DNA from 3 places in the Mesorhizobium sp. M7A.F.Ca.US.007.01.2.1 genome. Region 3 is predicted to be linked to each of the others. Evidence: riboswitches for the same ligand, from Rfam matches in the RefSeq annotation. Region 3 holds a riboswitch; each other region holds the start of a gene.
The links. Region 3 has a riboswitch for thiamine pyrophosphate ahead of thiB (thiamine ABC transporter substrate binding subunit). Riboswitches for the same ligand answer to the same signal wherever they lie in the genome.
Positions count from the first base shown of each region.

Region 1: linked by a shared signal. The riboswitch ahead of thiC (phosphomethylpyrimidine synthase ThiC) and the one ahead of thiB (thiamine ABC transporter substrate binding subunit) in region 3 are both predicted to bind thiamine pyrophosphate.
Region 2: linked by a shared signal. The riboswitch ahead of EN949_RS21930 (YkoF family thiamine/hydroxymethylpyrimidine-binding protein) and the one ahead of thiB (thiamine ABC transporter substrate binding subunit) in region 3 are both predicted to bind thiamine pyrophosphate.

Region 1 is NZ_RZQP01000138.1:4,801-8,068, reverse strand. It holds gene thiO (glycine oxidase ThiO) at 1-139, opposite strand, end outside; gene thiC (phosphomethylpyrimidine synthase ThiC) at 136-1,971, opposite strand; TPP riboswitch at 2,075-2,191, opposite strand; gene EN949_RS22430 (hypothetical protein) at 2,509-2,772, opposite strand; gene EN949_RS22425 (metallophosphoesterase) at 3,264-3,268, shown strand, end outside.
Region 2 is NZ_RZQP01000132.1:3,551-6,818, reverse strand. It holds gene EN949_RS21940 (ABC transporter ATP-binding protein) at 1-646, opposite strand, end outside; gene EN949_RS21935 (ABC transporter permease) at 643-1,404, opposite strand; gene EN949_RS21930 (YkoF family thiamine/hydroxymethylpyrimidine-binding protein) at 1,497-2,105, opposite strand; TPP riboswitch at 2,096-2,209, opposite strand; gene EN949_RS21925 (hypothetical protein) at 2,394-2,711, shown strand; gene msrA (peptide-methionine (S)-S-oxide reductase MsrA) at 2,781-3,268, opposite strand, start outside.
Region 3 is NZ_RZQP01000014.1:5,217-8,484, reverse strand. It holds gene EN949_RS04610 (ABC-F family ATP-binding cassette domain-containing protein) at 1-439, opposite strand, end outside; gene EN949_RS04605 (thiamine diphosphokinase) at 441-1,100, opposite strand; TPP riboswitch at 1,188-1,302, shown strand; gene thiB (thiamine ABC transporter substrate binding subunit) at 1,346-2,344, shown strand; gene thiP (thiamine/thiamine pyrophosphate ABC transporter permease) at 2,353-3,268, shown strand, end outside.

The DNA of each region.
Region 1 (3,268 bases), on a different contig from region 3:
GCATGCCGCCGGCGAACCACGACGCGTTGCCACCAAGGCCATGCCGCATCTCGGCGACGGTGACCGTCGCGCCGCGGGCGGCGAGTTCGAAAGCGACGGTGAGGCCGGCAACGCCGGCCCCTTTGACGAGCACCCTCATGATGGTTTGGGAGCCTCTGGCACGACCGGTACGCCAGTCTCGTCCGCCTGCATGTAGAGATCGCCGCCCTCCCGGTATTTTGCCGCCATTGCCGCCATGCCTTCCTTCTGGGCCTCGGCACGGATGTCGTGGGAAATGCGCATGGAGCAGAATTTCGGCCCGCACATCGAACAAAAATGTGCCAGCTTGTGCGCCTCCTTGGGCAAGGTCTGGTCGTGGAAGGACCGTGCGGTTTCGGGGTCGAGCGACAGGTTGAACTGGTCCTCCCAGCGGAACTCGAAGCGCGCGCGCGAAAGGGCATCATCCCTGGTTTTCGCTGCCGGATGGCCCTTCGCCAGATCGGCTGCATGGGCGGCTATCTTGTAGGTGATCACGCCAATCTTGACGTCGTTGCGGTCGGGAAGGCCGAGATGCTCTTTCGGCGTGACGTAGCAAAGCATTGCGGTGCCGAACCAGCCTATCATGGCGGCACCTATCCCTGAGGTGATGTGGTCATAGCCCGGCGCGATGTCGGTCGTCAGCGGCCCCAACGTGTAGAACGGCGCCTCACCGCACACTGCGAGCTGCTTGTCCATGTTCTGCTTGATCTTGTGCATGGGGACATGGCCCGGGCCTTCGATCATCACCTGGCAGTCCTTTGCCCAGGCAATCTTGGTGAGTTCTCCAAGTGTTTCCAGTTCGGCGAATTGCGCCGCGTCGTTCGCATCGGCGATTGAACCGGGACGAAGGCCGTCGCCGAGCGAGAAGGAGACGTCATAGGCTCTGGCGATGTCGCAGATCTCCTCGAAATGCTCGTAGAGGAAGCTCTCCCGGTGATGGTGCAGGCACCATTTGGCCATGATCGAGCCGCCGCGCGAGACGATGCCCGTGACCCGGTCGACGGTCAGCGGGATGTAGTGCAGCCGCACGCCGGCGTGGATGGTGAAATAGTCGACGCCTTGCTCGGCCTGCTCGATCAGCGTGTCGCGGTAGACCTCCCAGTTCAGATCCTCGGCGATGCCGTTGACCTTTTCCAGCGCCTGATAGAGCGGCACCGTACCGATCGGCACCGGCGCATTGCGCACGATCCAGTCGCGGATGTTGTGGATGTTGCGGCCGGTCGACAGGTCCATCACCGTGTCCGCGCCCCAGCGGATAGCCCAGACCATTTTTTCGACCTCTTCGGCCATCGACGATGTGACAGCCGAGTTACCGATGTTGGCGTTGATCTTGACCAGAAAATTGCGACCGATGATCATCGGCTCGCTCTCGGGATGATTGATGTTGGCGGGAATGATTGCGCGCCCGCGCGCCACCTCGTCGCGCACGAATTCGGGTGTGACGAAATCTGGGATCGCCGCGCCGAAGGCTTCGCCGTCGCGTTGCAGCTTGCCGCGCATCACCTCGCGGCCGAGATTCTCGCGGATGGCTACGAACTCCATTTCTGGCGTGATGATGCCGGCGCGCGCATAGGCAAGTTGGGTCACCGCCTTGCCCTGCTTGGCCTTGAGCGGCCGATTGCGTATCGGAAATTCCGGTGTCAGGCGCTCGCCGGTGGCGAATCCATTGTCTTCCGGCCGGACGTGGCGGCCGTCATAGGCTTCGACATCGCCACGCGCCGTGACCCATTCGTGGCGAAGCCGGGCAAGGCCTTTTTCGATGCTGGTTTCGACTGATGGATCGGTGTAGGGGCCGGACGGATCGTAGACGGTGACGGGCGGTTCGCCGGCCGTCGGATGGACGGAAATCTCGCGCATCGGCACCCTGATCTGCGGGTAGAGGACGCCGGGCTTGTGGATTTTCCGCGAGGCGGGCAGTGGTCCCGTCGATACGGCGGGGGTGAGGGCATTCATCGTGAGGCTCCTTTGCTCATGCATTGGAGACCCAGTTCTGTGCCGGAAGGATGAAAAGACGCTTCTGTAGACCTGCTGCAACAGGACCTCGGGCGTAAACTCCCGCAAAGCGCTTGCACCGTCCCTACGCCAGTATGAACTGGATCAGGTTCAACGGGTCACTGCGCCGCGAAAGCCAGCAGTATCTCAGCCCCTTGCCGGGACTCCCCTGGTGAATGCCTTAGGTTGAACGGGCTGACGCTATCTTGTCAAGCGCATTCGGGCGCCTTCGGCCGGTGGCGACGACCGGCGGCCAGCCGGGCGGAGAGCTCGCGCATGCATCGGGGACAAGTCACGCCCCGTAGACCGGGGCTGAATGGCCAAAGCCTCATTCGCTTCGTGAAGGATGGAGAAACTGTATTGGCCATGTGCGCGTATCGACCAAGTAGCTCAGGCGGTCACGGATGTGGTTATTCTGGTCGAAGGTGACGAACGGCCTTGGGGGTCACCTCCTTTAGGATTCAGAGGTTGGAAGACGGCTTCTCGCGATCACGGCCATCAGGAAATACCTGTCTTCGGCTCAACCTCGACATGGCGTCCGATCGACCGCAGATATACAGCTATCTCGTTCATGAGATGATCGCGTTCGCCGTAGATTTCAGCAATCCTACGCAGCTGTGGCTCGACGGCCCTCCGTTGCGCTGGCGTGAAATCAGCATCGCCAAAGACGTATCCCAAGTTGCCAATCGCGCAAATTTTGCAGCCGGCGTCCACAACTGCTTGTACGAATGCCGGAATGTCTTTTTCTTGCATGGTCTTCATGTCGAACCTCTCGTGAATGGCGTGCTTGCGCCCCAATCTGCCTTTTCAGCGTGTCCTCTGGGCGGCGCAAGCCCTGAGCGTGACTGTGCACGGGCAACCTCGACTATCCCATCTGCCACGCTCTTTAGAATCGGTGGGGTCTGGTGATCGCAGGCTGGGCCACTCAAAAGCCTGCAAGAAGAAAGTCATGGCGACCATTGCTCAAGATCGCAAGGGTGCGTGCAAGACCTTCCGTTGGCAGTCATGCACGCTCGCTCAGAGATAGTCCGGCCGCGGAAATTCTCCCTTATTCGTAAGAAAGCTCATTGAGCAACTGGGCATTGAGCAACTGGGTCTCACGTCACGGGTCTCGTGTGCTTCACAGCCGAAAAATAGCCGCCGTGGCAATTCTCGAAAAGTGCAGGCTACCTCGTTAAGGACACTGCGGATGATCGTTCGCGCTTGGCAAAAGCGAACGGATTAGTCTATGGCTCTCGGCAGGGGGGCGAGTTATGCG
Region 2 (3,268 bases), on a different contig from region 3:
CCCTGATTTCACGCACGATGCGGGCCGGGCGCGCCGACAGCACATAGATGCGGTCGGACAGGAACACGGCTTCGCGCACGTCATGGGTGATCAAGAGCGCCGTCCAGCGATGATGCCGCCACATCTGTTCGAGCCAGCGCTGCATGGCGGTGCGGGTCAGCGCATCGAGCGCGCCGAACGGCTCGTCGAGCAGGAGCATGTCGCGCTCCTGCACCACGGTGCGCAGCAAGGCCGCGCGCTGGCGCATGCCGCCGGACAGCTGCGCGGGAAAATGCCGCTCGAAGCCGGCAAGCCCGAATTCGGCAAACAACGGCGCAACGCGCGCCCGCGCCGCCTGTCTCCTCATACCTTGCACTTCGAGCCCGAGCGTCGTGTTGTCGAGGATGCGCCGCCATGGCATCAGCGCGTCGCGCTGCGGCATGAAGGCGAAGTGCCTGCCGTGGTCGTCGAGCCGCGCGCCGTCGAACAACATCTCGCCCTCGCCATGCTCGGCGCCGGTCAGAAGCTGGAACAGCGTCGACTTGCCGGCACCCGAGGGTCCAAGGATCGAGACGAACTCACCAGCGCCGACGCTGAGCGAAATATCGGCCAGCACGTCGAGCCCACCGAACGCCTTGTGCACATGCCGCAGTTCGAGCCGGCTCATCGCCAGGCCCCCTTCCCGGCAGTTTCCCTGTCGGCTCGCTCCCAGGGCATGGCAAGGCGCTGCAGCAACACGGTCAACCCGAACAGGACAAGGGTCAGCGCCGCGCTGACACCGACGGCGGCAAGAACCAGATCAGGACGGAAATTGTTTTTGGCGTTGAGCATGTAGATGCCCAGACCCTTCGCGGCACCGGCATATTCAGCGAAGATGGCGCCGACCACCGCATAGGTGATGGAGATCCTCAACCCGGCAAAGAAGTAAGGCAGCGCCGAAGGCAGCCGCGCCAGCAGGAAGATGCGCCAGCGCCCTGCCCCCATGGCGCGCAGCATTTGCCCGATCTCGGCCTCGGTCGCCTCATAGCCTTCGACCAATGCAACCAGCATCGGAAAAAAGGTGACCAGCGCCACCAGCATGATCTTGGGCGCCAGCCCGAAGCCGAACCACAGCACCACCAGCGGCGCGACCGCCACCAGCGGCAAGGTCTGGCTGACGATGAAGACGGGAAACAACGCACGCCGCAGCGGCTGGAAGAAGTCGACCAGCATCGACAGCACGAAGGCGGCGCTGAGCGAACAGGCAAAGCCAAGAAGCGTGGCACGGATGGTCGGAACGGCATTGTCGGCCAGCGCCTCGCGATTGAGCATCGCTTGCTCGAAGACGCGTGACGGCGCCGGCAGTATCGTGGCCCTGATGCCGGAATAGGTGGCATAAAGCTCCCACGCCAGCAGGAGCAAACCGGCCGAGATCATGGCCGGCATTGCCTTGACGAGAAAGCTCGCGATCGGGCGCGAAGCGACTGATGATGAGACCACGGGAGATAACCTTTGACGGCCGCGAGAGCGGCGCGGCTTCAGACGGCCGACGGGCTGTTGGCCGAGACCGTGACGTCGAGGGTTACGTGGCCAGCGCCTGGTCCGAAACGGCAGAAAGCCTCGTCCAGCGCCGAAAAGATCGCACCGGCATCACCGCGCAGTTTCGTGCAGAAATGTTTGGAGCGCTCATAGACGCCGGACTGCTTGAGAAAGTCTATGCAGCCGTAGATCTCGTCCATGTGGTCGTCTGTGCCCATCACATAGAGCGAGAACTGCGCCGCCGCCGGCTGGCCGGTGGCAGCAGCATTGCGCACCGCCGCGATGGCCGCGTCCTTGCGGGGGCCGAGTGGACCGACGGGCCCGCCAAACGCATCGGAGCGGCAGATCGGATCGTCCGGCTCGCCAGGGCAGCCGCGCGAGATGGTGGCCGACAACACGCAATGTTTGCCGCTGCGTGCCGCCGCCACGAAGAGGTCGCGCATGGCAGGAAACAGCACTTCGGGCGGCCCGATCAGCAAGGTCGAGATGTCGTCGGTCTCGATCCTGAGTTTGTCGCGCCAGGGATCGAGCGCACCGAGCGCGCCAAGGATGACACCGACGAAATCGTCGGTCATGGGATATAGGGAAATCTGTGCGCCTGAAAACATCGCCCGCCTCGCTCCGCTGGTATTACCCAGATCAGCTTCTAGGGTCTGTGGGCTTGCCGCCCCCGTCTCAGCCCCGACCGTACGGAGCACCCCTGTGGATGTGCGCCTTAAAGCATCATTCGAGTTGAAGGAAAAGCCGTTTTTTTTATCGCACTGCGCCAAAAGCATTGCGCCAGGGCGGGAGCGGTTGGCTCTGCCGGCGCGAGAATTTATCGGGAACCTTCACCAGGCCGCGAGGTTGTCCCACCAGTCGCTACGCGACGAGTTCACAGACAATGGAGACAAACCATGTTCATGAAAATCCTCGCAGCTTCGGCGCTCACCATTGGCCTGGCGACATCGGCCATGGCGCAGAGCAATGGCACAAGCGGCACCGACGGATCCGGCGGCAGCGGCAAGTCGGTCACCGTCGACCCAAATACGCCGGCTTCGCCGAACACGGTAGACCCCGGCACGACCAACAGTACGACGGTAGCACCGGGCGCCACGAATTCAAACGCGGATGAAAATTGCCCTGCCCATCCGCAGGGCGCACAGCCCGATGCCAGTGGAACGTCGCCGGGCACCACCGCGCCGACAGTTAATGACAACCATTGCGGCAAGTAGGAATTGCAATGAAAAGAAGCCGCGGAGCGAGCGCTCCGCGGCTTCTCAAATCCTGTCGTATCAGTGTATCTACGGCACCGCTTTTTCCCGAACCGGCAGCTTCCACCCCGGCCTGACGAAGTGGCAGGTGTATCCGTTGGGGTATTTCTCCAGATAGTCCTGATGCTCGGGCTCGGCTTCCCAGAAGGGGCCAACGGGTGCGACTTCGGTGACGACCTTGCCCGGCCACAGGCCCGAGGCATCGACATCGGCGATCGTGTCCTCGGCGATGCGCTTCTGTTCGTCGCTGGTGTAATAGATCGCCGAGCGATAACTCGTCCCGACATCGTTGCCCTGGCGGTTGCGGGTCGTCGGATCGTGGATCTGGAAAAAGCGTTCCAGCAGCGTGCGATAGCTTATGATGGCCGGATCGAAATTGATCTCGATGGCTTCGGCATGGCTGCCGTGGTTGCGGTAGGTGGCGTTGGGCACGTCGCCGCCGCTGTAGCCAACACGGGTGGAAATGACGCCGGGATAGCGCCGTATCAAATCCTGCATACCCCAGAAGCAGCCACCGG
Region 3 (3,268 bases):
TCGGCTCATCGAGCAGCAGGATATCGGGCTCCGGCGCCATGACGCGGGCAAGGGCGGCGCGCCTCGCCTCGCCGCCCGACAGGTCGTTCGGACGTTCCTCACCCGACAGGCCGAGATGCTCCATCAGATAGCTGGCGCGGTAGGGATCGTCGGCGGGGCCAAGCCCGGCCTCGACATAGGCGCGGACAGTGGCAAAACCTTCCATGTCGGGCATCTGCGGCAAATAGCGGACGGTCGCCGAAGGCTGGCGGAACACTTCGCCGTCCTGCGGCTCGATCAGGCCGGCGGCGATCTTCAGCAGGGTCGACTTGCCGGACCCGTTGCGGCCGACCAGTGCGATCTTGTCGCCGGCCGAAGCCGTCAAGGCGGCGCCATCGAGCAGCGGCGTGCCGCCGAAGGTCAGTTTTATCCCGTCGAGGTTGAGAAGGGGCGGGGCCATGTCAGCTTTCAGGTAAGGGATAGGGATGAGCGAGCAGCATCGCGCGGCCATGGCCGAGCGCGATTTCGAGGCGGCCCCCGGTCTTGTCGGACTTGACCTCGTTGGAAATGGTCAGCGACGAACCGAACGCCACCTTGACGTGAGCGAGCGGCCATTTGGCGCCGGTGACGGTCAGGCCGTCGAGCTCGGAAAAGCCGAGCACCGAAAACAGCGTGCCGTCGGCATAGTCGAAGCCGGCCGTTCCGCGCAGCAGGGGGATGCCTTCCTGAGCGCCGCTGGTCAAAAGCACGTCCGTTCCCGCCTCCGCCAGCCGCAGGGCGAGCGACAGATGCAGAAAAGCGTGGTCGGCGCGCTTGCCGCCAAAGGCGCCGGCCAGCACCAGGCGGGTCGCGCCGCGCTCCAGTGCCGCGGCGACGGCAAGTTCGCCATCGGTCTGGTCCTTTTCCGCCGGGAAGGTCCGGCGCGGCACGGAAGCGAGATCGTCCGGCAGGTTGGCCGGCACCGAATCGAAATCACCCACCCACAGCTCCGGCACGAGACCCAGCAACCGCGCATGACCGATGCCGGCGTCGGCGGCGATGACGCGGGAGCCTTTGACCTGACGGTCGAGCCGTGGCGTACGGATGAGATCGCCGCCAAGCAGGATGGTGAATGTGCTCATATCGTGTGGCCCTTACCAGCCCGGCACGGGAAACGGAAGGCGGCAAACTCCCGCTTGCATGGCGGATCGGCCCGGCCTATGTGTCGAAACGCTCTAACGGGGTGCCGGACGCGATCTTCGCGGACCGGCTGAGAGGCAGTCTCGCCAACCCGCTGAACCTGATCCGGTTTGTACCGGCGGAGGGATTAGACGTTTCGGACAGTCCGACGCCTCAATTCCTTTCAATTCAAACGAAGGAGGCGCCGATGCGCACGCTTTTATACGCTCTTGTTTCAGCAACGGTCGTGGCCTTGTCCGGGCCCGCCTTGGCCAAGGACAAGCTCACCGTCTACACCTATGAGAGTTTCACCGCCGACTGGGGTCCGGGTCCCGTGGTGAAGAAGGAGTTCGAGGCCGAATGCGGCTGCGACGTCGACTTCGTCTCGGTCGCCGATGGCGTCGCGCTGCTCAACCGCGTCAGATTGGAAGGCACATCGACCAAGGCCGATATCGTGCTTGGCCTGGATACCAATCTCACCGCCGATGCCAAGGCGTCAGGCTTGTTCGCGCCGCATGGCGCGGTGACGGATGTCAGTGTGCCGGGCGGCTGGAGCGACGACACGTTTGTCCCCTTCGACTACGGCTATTTCGCTGTCGTCTACGACACGCAGAAGATGAAGACGCCGCCGAAGAGCCTGAAGGAGCTGATCGAAGGCAGTGCCAACGACAAGATCGTCATCCAGGATCCGCGCACCTCGACGCCAGGCCTCGGCCTGCTTCTTTGGGTCAAGTCGGTCTATGGCGACAAGGCACCCGAGGCCTGGGCCAAGCTCAAGGCCAAGGTGCTGACCGTGACGCCGGGCTGGAGCGAGGCCTATGGGCTGTTCACCAAGGGCGAGGCGCCGATGGTGCTGTCCTACACGACGTCGCCAGCCTACCACATGGTCGCCGAGAACACGGAGCGCTACCAGGCGGCCTCCTTCGAGGAGGGCGAGTATCTGCAGATCGAGGTGGCGGGTATCACCACGACAGGAGCCAAGAATCCGCTGGCGGCCAAGTTCATGGCCTTCATGACCGGGCCGAAATTCCAGGATGCCATCCCCGAGACCAACTGGATGTTCCCGGCAGGCAAGACCGACAAGCCGCTCAATCCGGCCTTCGACAAACTGGTCAAGCCGACGAAGACCTTGCTGTTCAGCCCGCAAGAGGTCGCCGCCAACCGCAAGGCCTGGGTCGATGAATGGCTGGCGGCGATGAGCAAATAGGCAGCGCGATGGCGCCGGCGCATTCCACGGATTCCCGCGTCAGTGCCGGCATTGTCGCGCTCGCTGCAATCGCGCTGCTGATCGGCGGCGCGTTTGCCGGCCTGCTTTTCGAGGGCGCCCATGATTTCTCGGGCGCCTGGGCAGCCTTCGATCCCTATCTGCTTCGCGTCATTCGCTTCACGCTCTGGCAAGCGGTCCTGTCGACGCTGCTTTCGGTCATCCCGGGGCTGTTTGTGGCGCGCGCTCTGTCGCGGCATCCACGTTTCTTCGGCCGCGCCTTCATCCTGCAGATCTTCGCCGTGCCGTTGGCGCTGCCGGCCATCGTTGCAGCGCTCGGCATCCTGGCGCTTTATGGCCGTGCCGGCTACTTCGCCGGCGTGCTTGCCGTTATCGGCGGCGGAAGCTGGCCGGGCATCTATGGCCTGTCCGGCATTCTCGTCGCCCATGTCTTCTTCAACCTGCCGCTGGCGACGCGGCTGTTCCTCGAGGCGCTGCAGACCATACCGGCCGACCAATGGCGGCTGGCGAGCCAACTCGGCATGGCGGCCCGGCCGGCGTTCCGGCTGATCGAATGGCCAACGCTGCGCGCCGCACTGCCCGGCGTCGCCGGGCTTGTGTTCATGCTCTGCATCACATCCTTCACGATCGTGCTGACGCTCGGCGGCGGGCCGGCCGCGACGACGCTTGAGGTCGGCATCTACCAGGCGCTGCGCTTCGATTTCGATCCCGCACGGGCCGTTGCACTGACGCTGCTGCAGATCGCCTTGACCTTTATCGTGGTGCTGGCACTGACGCGGCTAGGCGCCAATGTGGTCGGCGACACCAATTTGCCGGTCGCGCAACGCCGCTATCTCTCGGTCAATCGGAGCGAGACCTGGTTGAACGCGCTACTCATCGTCCTGGCGCTGCTGTTCGTTGTCGGGC